Regions from separate parts of the Nonomuraea composti genome, predicted to be linked through region 1. Evidence: riboswitches for the same ligand, from Rfam matches in the RefSeq annotation. Region 1 holds a riboswitch; the other holds the start of a gene.

Region 1 (3,394 bases):
CTTGGCAGGGAGCTCGGCCCTGACGCGCTCGCGGCGTTCACCGAGACCAAGAACGTCTTCATCTCCTGGGAGTGACAGTGCAGCGGTTGCAGGATCGGGTGGCGGTCATCACCGGCGCCGGCAGCGGGATCGGGCTGGCCACGGCCCGCCGCTTCGCCGACGAGGGCGCCAGGGTGGTCTGCGCGGACATCGACGAGGAGGCGGGCGTCAAGGCCGCGGCCGAGGTGGGCGGCCTGTTCGTCAAGGCCGACGTCACCAGCGAGGACGACGTCGTGCGCATGTTCGCGACGGCGCACGACACCTACGGCAGCGTGGACATCGCCTTCAACAACGCCGGCATCTCGCCGCCCGACGACGAATCGATCCTGGAGACCGGCCTCGACGCTTGGCGCCGCGTCCAGGAGGTGAACCTGACCAGCGTCTACCTGTGCTGCAAGCACGCCATCCCGTACATGCGGCGGCAGGGCAAGGGCTCGATCATCAACACCGCGTCGTTCGTGGCCGTCATGGGCTCGGCGACCTCGCAGATCTCCTACACCGCCTCCAAGGGCGGGGTGCTGGCGATGTCGCGGGAGCTGGGGGTGCAGTTCGCCAGGGAGGGCATCCGGGTCAACGCCCTGTGCCCGGGCCCGGTGAACACGCCGCTGCTGCGGGAGCTGTTCGCCAAGGATCCCGAGCGGGCGCAGCGGCGGCTGGTGCACGTTCCGGTGGGCCGCTTCGCCGAGGCGTCGGAGATCGCGGCCGCGGTGGCGTTCCTGGCCAGCGACGACGCCTCGTTCATCACGGCCAGCGAGTTCCTGGTGGACGGCGGCATCTCCGGTGCCTACGTCACGCCGCTCTAAGAGGGAGGACGGTCGTGGGCCCCGTCATCGGCATCACGTCCTACGTCGAGACCGCCTCGTTCACGGTGTGGCAGGACACCCGGGCGGCGCTGCTGCCGTACTCGTACGTGGAGCAGGTCGTGCGCGCGGGCGGCCAGCCGGTGCTGCTGCCGCCGGCCGGCTCGCCGGCCGGGCTGGCCGGCCGCCTCGACGGGCTGATCCTGGCCGGGGGCGGTGACATCGATCCGGCGAGGTACGGCGCGGAGCCGCACGAACGCAGCGGCTACGTCCGGAAATTTCGGGACGAGGCGGAGTTCGCCCTGCTGGCGGCGGCCCTCGACGCCGGGCTGCCGTTCCTGGGCATCTGCCGCGGCCTCCAGGTGCTCAACGTGGCCCTCGGCGGCAGCCTCCACCAGCACCTGCCCGACCTGGTCGGCCACACCGACCACTGCCCGGGGCCGGGCCGCTTCGGGCACCTGCCCGTCACCCCGGTCCCCGGCACCCGCCTGGCCAAGGTGCTGGGCGAGGAGCCCGTGGCGGTCGCGCACTACCACCACCAGGCGGTGGACCGCCTCGCCCCCGGCCTGACCGTCACCGCCACCGCCGCCGACGGCACGATCGAGGCCGTGGAGAGCACGTCGGGAGCGTTCACCATGGCCGTGCAGTGGCACCCCGAGGCGGCCGAGGAGCACGCTCTGTTCGAGGCGCTCGTCCAGGCGTGCTGACGGCGCCGGATCCCGTACGGCCCAGAACGCGACAACAGCCCCGTAACGGCACTAGGCTGACGGACATCACCGACGAAACCGCGCGGGAGAGTGCCCTGACAGCCGGTCAGGGTCCCTGAAGGAGCAAGCCCTCCCCGCGAACCTCTCAAGGCAAAGGACCGCGCGGACGAGGTGTCCTCTGGAAAGCAGGCCCATGGGGCCTCGCCGAAGGTGAAAGTCCGGCAAAAGTCGGGTGAAGCTCTCAGGCATCGATGACAGAGGGGGAGGATGCTGGCATCCACTCCTGTCCTGAGGTGCGACAAATGTCCCGACCGACACCGCTACGAGACGTTCACGAGAGCCTCGGCGCCACGCTCACCGACTTCGCCGGATGGCTCATGCCGCTGCGGTACGGCAGCGAGTCCGCGGAGCACCGGGCCGTCCGCGAGGCGGCCGGGCTGTTCGACCTCTCCCACATGGGCGAGATCTTCCTGACCGGCCCCCAGGCCGGCGAAGCGCTGGACTACGCGCTGGTCGGGCACCTGTCGGCACTCGCACCCGGACGCGCCAGATACACGATGATCGTGAACGAGCGGGGCGGCGTCCTCGACGACCTCATCGTCTACCGGCTCGGTGACGAGGAGTTCATGGTCGTGGCCAACGCCTCGAACTCCGAGAAGGTCGCGCAGGAGCTGCGGGAGCGGGCCAAGCCGTACGAGACGGTCGTGACGGACCGGTCGGCGGAGTACGCGCTCATCGCCGTCCAGGGCCCGCGCTCCCAGGAGATCCTCGCCACGCTCACCGACGCCGACCTCGCCGGGCTCAAGTACTACGCCGGCCTGCCCGGCCAGGTGGACGGCCGGCGGGCGCTCATCGCCCGCACGGGGTACACCGGCGAGGACGGGTTCGAGCTGTTCGTGGCCAACGAGGACGCCGTGCCGCTGTGGCACGCGCTCACGGCCGCCGGGGAGCCGTACGGGCTCAAGCCCGCGGGCCTGTCCAGCCGCGACACGCTCAGGCTCGAAGCCGGCATGCCGCTGTACGGCAACGAGCTGAGCGCGCAGCTCACCCCGTTCGACGCGGGGCTGGGCAGGGTGGTGAAATTCGACAAGCCGGGTGACTTCGTCGGCAGGTCTGCGCTCGAGGCGGTCAAGGACGACCAGCCACGACGCAGGCTCGTCGGCCTGGTCGCGCGGACCCGCCGGGTGCCGCGCCACGGTTACCCGGTCACCAAGGACGGCGCCGTCGTCGGCGAGGTCACCAGCGGTGCGCCTTCCCAGACCCTGGGAAAGCCCATCGCGATGGCCTACGTGGACACCGGCGCCGATTCAGGCCTGGCTGTGGACATCCGGGGCAGCCATGAACCTATGGACCTGGTCGAGCTGCCCTTTTACAGGAGGAACAAGTGAGCAACATCCCTGACGACCTGAGCTACACCAAGGAGCACGAGTGGGTGGCCGGGCTGGACGACAGCACCACCGTGACGGTCGGCGTCACGGCGTTCGCCGCCGACTCCCTTGGTGACGTCGTCTACGTGCAGCTCCCCGAGGTCGGCGCGAACGTCGAGCAGGGCGACTCCGTCGGCGAGGTGGAGTCGACCAAGTCCGTGAACGAGATCTACTCCCCGGTCGGGGGCGAGATCACCGAGGTGAACCAGGCCGTCGTCGACGACCCCAGCCTCGTGAACAGCGACCCGTACGGCGAGGGCTGGATGTTCAAGGTGCGCGTCGAAGGCGACCCTGAGGACCTGCTCTCGCCGGAGGAGTACACCGCTCTCACCTCAGGCGAGTCCTGATCTGTCCGCCGGGGCCCCGCGCGGGCCCCGGCCTCTCATGAAGGGCGCACATCAATGGCGATCAGCGTCTTCGA
Region 2 (3,394 bases), on a different contig from region 1:
CCATGATCGCGGCCAGCGCGTCCCGGTGCTTTTCGATCTTGGCGTCGAGGTCGGCCAGGTCCACGTTGCCGTCGTCGTCGCAGGCCACGACCACGACGCGCATGCCTGCCATGACGGCGCTGGCGGCGTTCGTGCCGTGGGCGGAGGACGGGATGAGGCACACGTCGCGCTCGCCCTGGCCGTTGGCCCGGTGGTAGGCGCGGATGGCCAGCAGCCCGGCGAACTCGCCCTGCGAGCCGGCGTTCGGCTGGATGGAGACGGCGTCGTAGCCGGTCACCTCGGCCAGCCAGCCCTCCAGCGTGCCGATCAGCTCCCGGTAGCCCTCGGTCTGCTCGGCCGGCGCGTACGGGTGGATCGCGGCGAACTCCGGCCAGGTGATCGGCTCCATCTCGGTGGTCGCGTTCAGCTTCATGGTGCAGGAGCCGAGCGGGATCATCGAGCGGTCCAGCGCGATGTCCTTGTCCTGGAGCCTGCGCAGGTAGCGCAGCATCGCGGTCTCGGAGCGGTGGCTGTGGAAGACGGGGTGCGTCAGGTACGGGGTCTCGCGCAGCAGCGCGGACGGCAGCGCGTCGGGGGCGTTCTCGGGGTCGGCCTCGACGCCGCTCACCCCGAACGCGGCCCAGACCTTGGCCACCTCGGCGGCGCCGGTCTTCTCGTCGCAGGCGATGGAGACGTGGTCGTCGTCCACCTGCCACAGGTTGACGCCCTGCTCGGCGGCGGCGGCCACGACGGCGGCGGCCCTGCCGGGGACGCGGGCGAGGACGGTGTCGAAGAACTCGCCGTGCACGACCTCCACGCCGGCGCCGCGCAGCCCCTCGGCCAGGGCGGTGGCGTAGCGGTGCACCCGGTGGGCGATGCCGCGCAGCCCGTCGGGGCCGTGGTAGACGGCGTACATGCTCGCGATGACGGCGAGCAGCACCTGGGCGGTGCAGATGTTGCTGGTGGCCTTCTCGCGGCGGATGTGCTGCTCACGGGTCTGCAGGGCCAGGCGGTAGGCGGGGTCGCCGTCGGCGTCGACGGACACGCCGACCAGGCGGCCGGGGAGCTGGCGCTGCAGCCCCTCGCGTACGGACATGTAGGCGGCGTGCGGCCCGCCGAACCCGAACGGCACCCCGAACCGCTGCGAGGAGCCGACGGCGATGTCGGCGCCGAGCTCGCCGGGGGCGGCGACCAGCGTCAGCGCGAGCAGGTCGGCGGCGGCCACCACGAGCGCGCCGGCCTCGTGCGCGGCGGCGGCCACGGCGCGGAAGTCGCGCAGCCGCCCGGAGGCGCCGGGGTACTGCACGAGCAGCCCGAAGCACTCGGGCAGGTCGCCGTCGAGGTCGTGCTCGACGAGCGTGATGCCGAGCGGCTCGGCGCGGGTGGCCAGCACGGCCTTGGTCTGGGGCAGCGCGTCGGCGTCCACGACGAACACGTCGCTCTTGGACTTGCCGGCCCGGCGCGCGAGCGTCATGGCCTCGGCGGCGGCGGTGCCCTCGTCCAGCAGGGACGCGCCGGCGACGGGCAGGCCGGTGAGGTCGGAGACGACCGTCTGGAAGTTCAGCAGCGCCTCCAGGCGGCCCTGCGAGATCTCCGGCTGGTACGGCGTGTAGGCGGTGTACCAGCCCGGGTTCTCCAGCACGTTGCGCCGGATGACGCCGGGGGTGACGGTGTCGTAGTAGCCCAGGCCGATCATGGAGGTGAGCACGCGGTTGCGCCCGGCCAGGGCGCGCAGCTCGGCGATGGCCTCGGCCTCGCCGATGGCGGCGGGCAGCTTGAGCTTGTCCTTGGCCCTGATCGCCTCGGGCACGGCCACCGCGACCAGGTCCGCGACGGATTCGAAGCCCACGGCCTCGAGCATGCGCTGCTGCTCGGACTCCGACGGGCCGATGTGCCTGGACGAGAACGGCGGAGCTGACAGGTCGGTCATGGGGTGTGCCTCCCGAGGCTTATGGAGACCGGCGCCAGGGCGCGGGCGAGTGCCGGGTCTCCCCCTCTGTCAGCGCGGCCCCGTCACCTGCGTCGGCGCCACGACCTGAGAGCTTCACCCCCGGTGGGGCTTGCACCGTCGGTGAGGCGCGCCTGGCGGGTGCGCCTGCTTTCCAGAGTTGCCTCGCCCGAGCGGTACTGGATGCCTGAGAGATTCCGGGGAGGGTTGCTCCTTCGGCGCCCCGGGACCGTCTGGTGCCCGGGGACTCTCCCGCACGGGGTCGTCAGCCTTGCTGTCCTAGATTACTACGGTAGCCCCCGATAACCGGTCATTGGACCCGCTTCCGGCCACGCTCGAGCCGGCTTCGAGGCACACGGATGCGACGGTGCAAGGTGAGCGGGGGTACGGGGAACCCTGGGCGCCGGGCGGGCGGCGCCGGATTCAGGAGGGGGCTCGGCCGGGTGGTGCGGGGCGCGAAGCCGTTTCACGCAGTGCGCAAGCCGTTTCAGGCGGTGCGCAAGCCGTTTCAGCCGGTGCGCCGGGCGCGGCGCCTGCGGGCCAGCTCGTCAGCGGGGTGATCGGCCGGGACGGTGTCCTCGACCGCCGCGCGTTCCCCCGGCAGCTCCGCGAGGGAGCCCTCGACCTCTCGCCAGACCCGCCCGAGCGCGATGCCGAACACGCCCTGGCCGCCCTGGAGCAGGTCGATCACCTCGTCGGCTGAGGTGCACTCGTAGACGCTGACGCCGTCGCTCATGAGCGTGATCTGCGCGAGGTCGGCGACCCCGCGGTCACGCAGGTGCTGCACGGCCGTGCGGATCTGCTGCAGCGACACCCCGGTGTCGAGGAGCCGCTTGACGACCTTGAGCACCAGGATGTCGCGGAAGCTGTAGAGCCGCTGGGAGCCCGACCCGTGCGCCGCCCTGATGGTGGGCTCCACGAGGCCCGTGCGGGCCCAGTAGTCGAGCTGCCTGTAGGTGATGCCGGCCGCGGCGCAGGCCGTCGGCCCGCGGTATCCGATGTCGCCCGGCAGCGTCGTCGGCTGCTCGTCGAAGAGCAGGCCCTGCTCCCCGGCACGCTGCCGCGCGCTCTCGCGCCGCACCGGATCTTCCTGGCCGGCCGTCTTTCCCTCGCCGCTGCTGACCGCCACGCGGACCTCCGGCTTTCTCTCATCCCGTGGCCTGATCTGGGGGTTCATAAAGGGCGACCACGGGTTTCACTTGCACCGTAGGACCGTGACCAGGCACAGTCAACGATCCGGCTCGGCGCGTCGTGAAGCGTAAATGCACTGAAATACCTACCCCGCCCTGCCGAAGTCCTCGGGAGTGATCGTGTCAAGGAACTCCCTGAACTTCTCCACCTCGTCCTCCTGGTCGTCCGGGATGATCACCCCGGCCTCCTGGACGACCTCCTCGCTGGCGAAGATGCGCGCCCCGGTGCGCAGGGCGAGCGCGATCGAGTCGGACGGCCGCGCGCTCACCTCCACGC

The links. Region 1 has a riboswitch for glycine ahead of gcvT (glycine cleavage system aminomethyltransferase GcvT). Riboswitches for the same ligand answer to the same signal wherever they lie in the genome.
Region 2: linked by a shared signal. The riboswitch ahead of gcvP (aminomethyl-transferring glycine dehydrogenase) and the one ahead of gcvT (glycine cleavage system aminomethyltransferase GcvT) in region 1 are both predicted to bind glycine.

Annotation. Positions count from the first base shown of each region.
Region 1 covers NZ_JAATEP010000015.1:133,528-136,921, reverse strand. The annotation lists gene HCN51_RS22495 (aldehyde dehydrogenase family protein) at 1-75, shown strand, start outside; gene HCN51_RS22490 (3-oxoacyl-ACP reductase) at 78-842, shown strand; gene HCN51_RS22485 (gamma-glutamyl-gamma-aminobutyrate hydrolase family protein) at 857-1,546, shown strand; glycine riboswitch at 1,620-1,717, shown strand; glycine riboswitch at 1,718-1,814, shown strand; gene gcvT (glycine cleavage system aminomethyltransferase GcvT) at 1,849-2,934, shown strand; gene gcvH (glycine cleavage system protein GcvH) at 2,931-3,320, shown strand; gene HCN51_RS22470 (L-serine ammonia-lyase) at 3,375-3,394, shown strand, end outside.
Region 2 covers NZ_JAATEP010000016.1:41,752-45,145, reverse strand. The annotation lists gene gcvP (aminomethyl-transferring glycine dehydrogenase) at 1-1,909, opposite strand, end outside; glycine riboswitch at 2,092-2,192, opposite strand; gene HCN51_RS23045 (MerR family transcriptional regulator) at 2,436-3,056, opposite strand; gene HCN51_RS23040 (bifunctional nuclease family protein) at 3,204-3,394, opposite strand, start outside.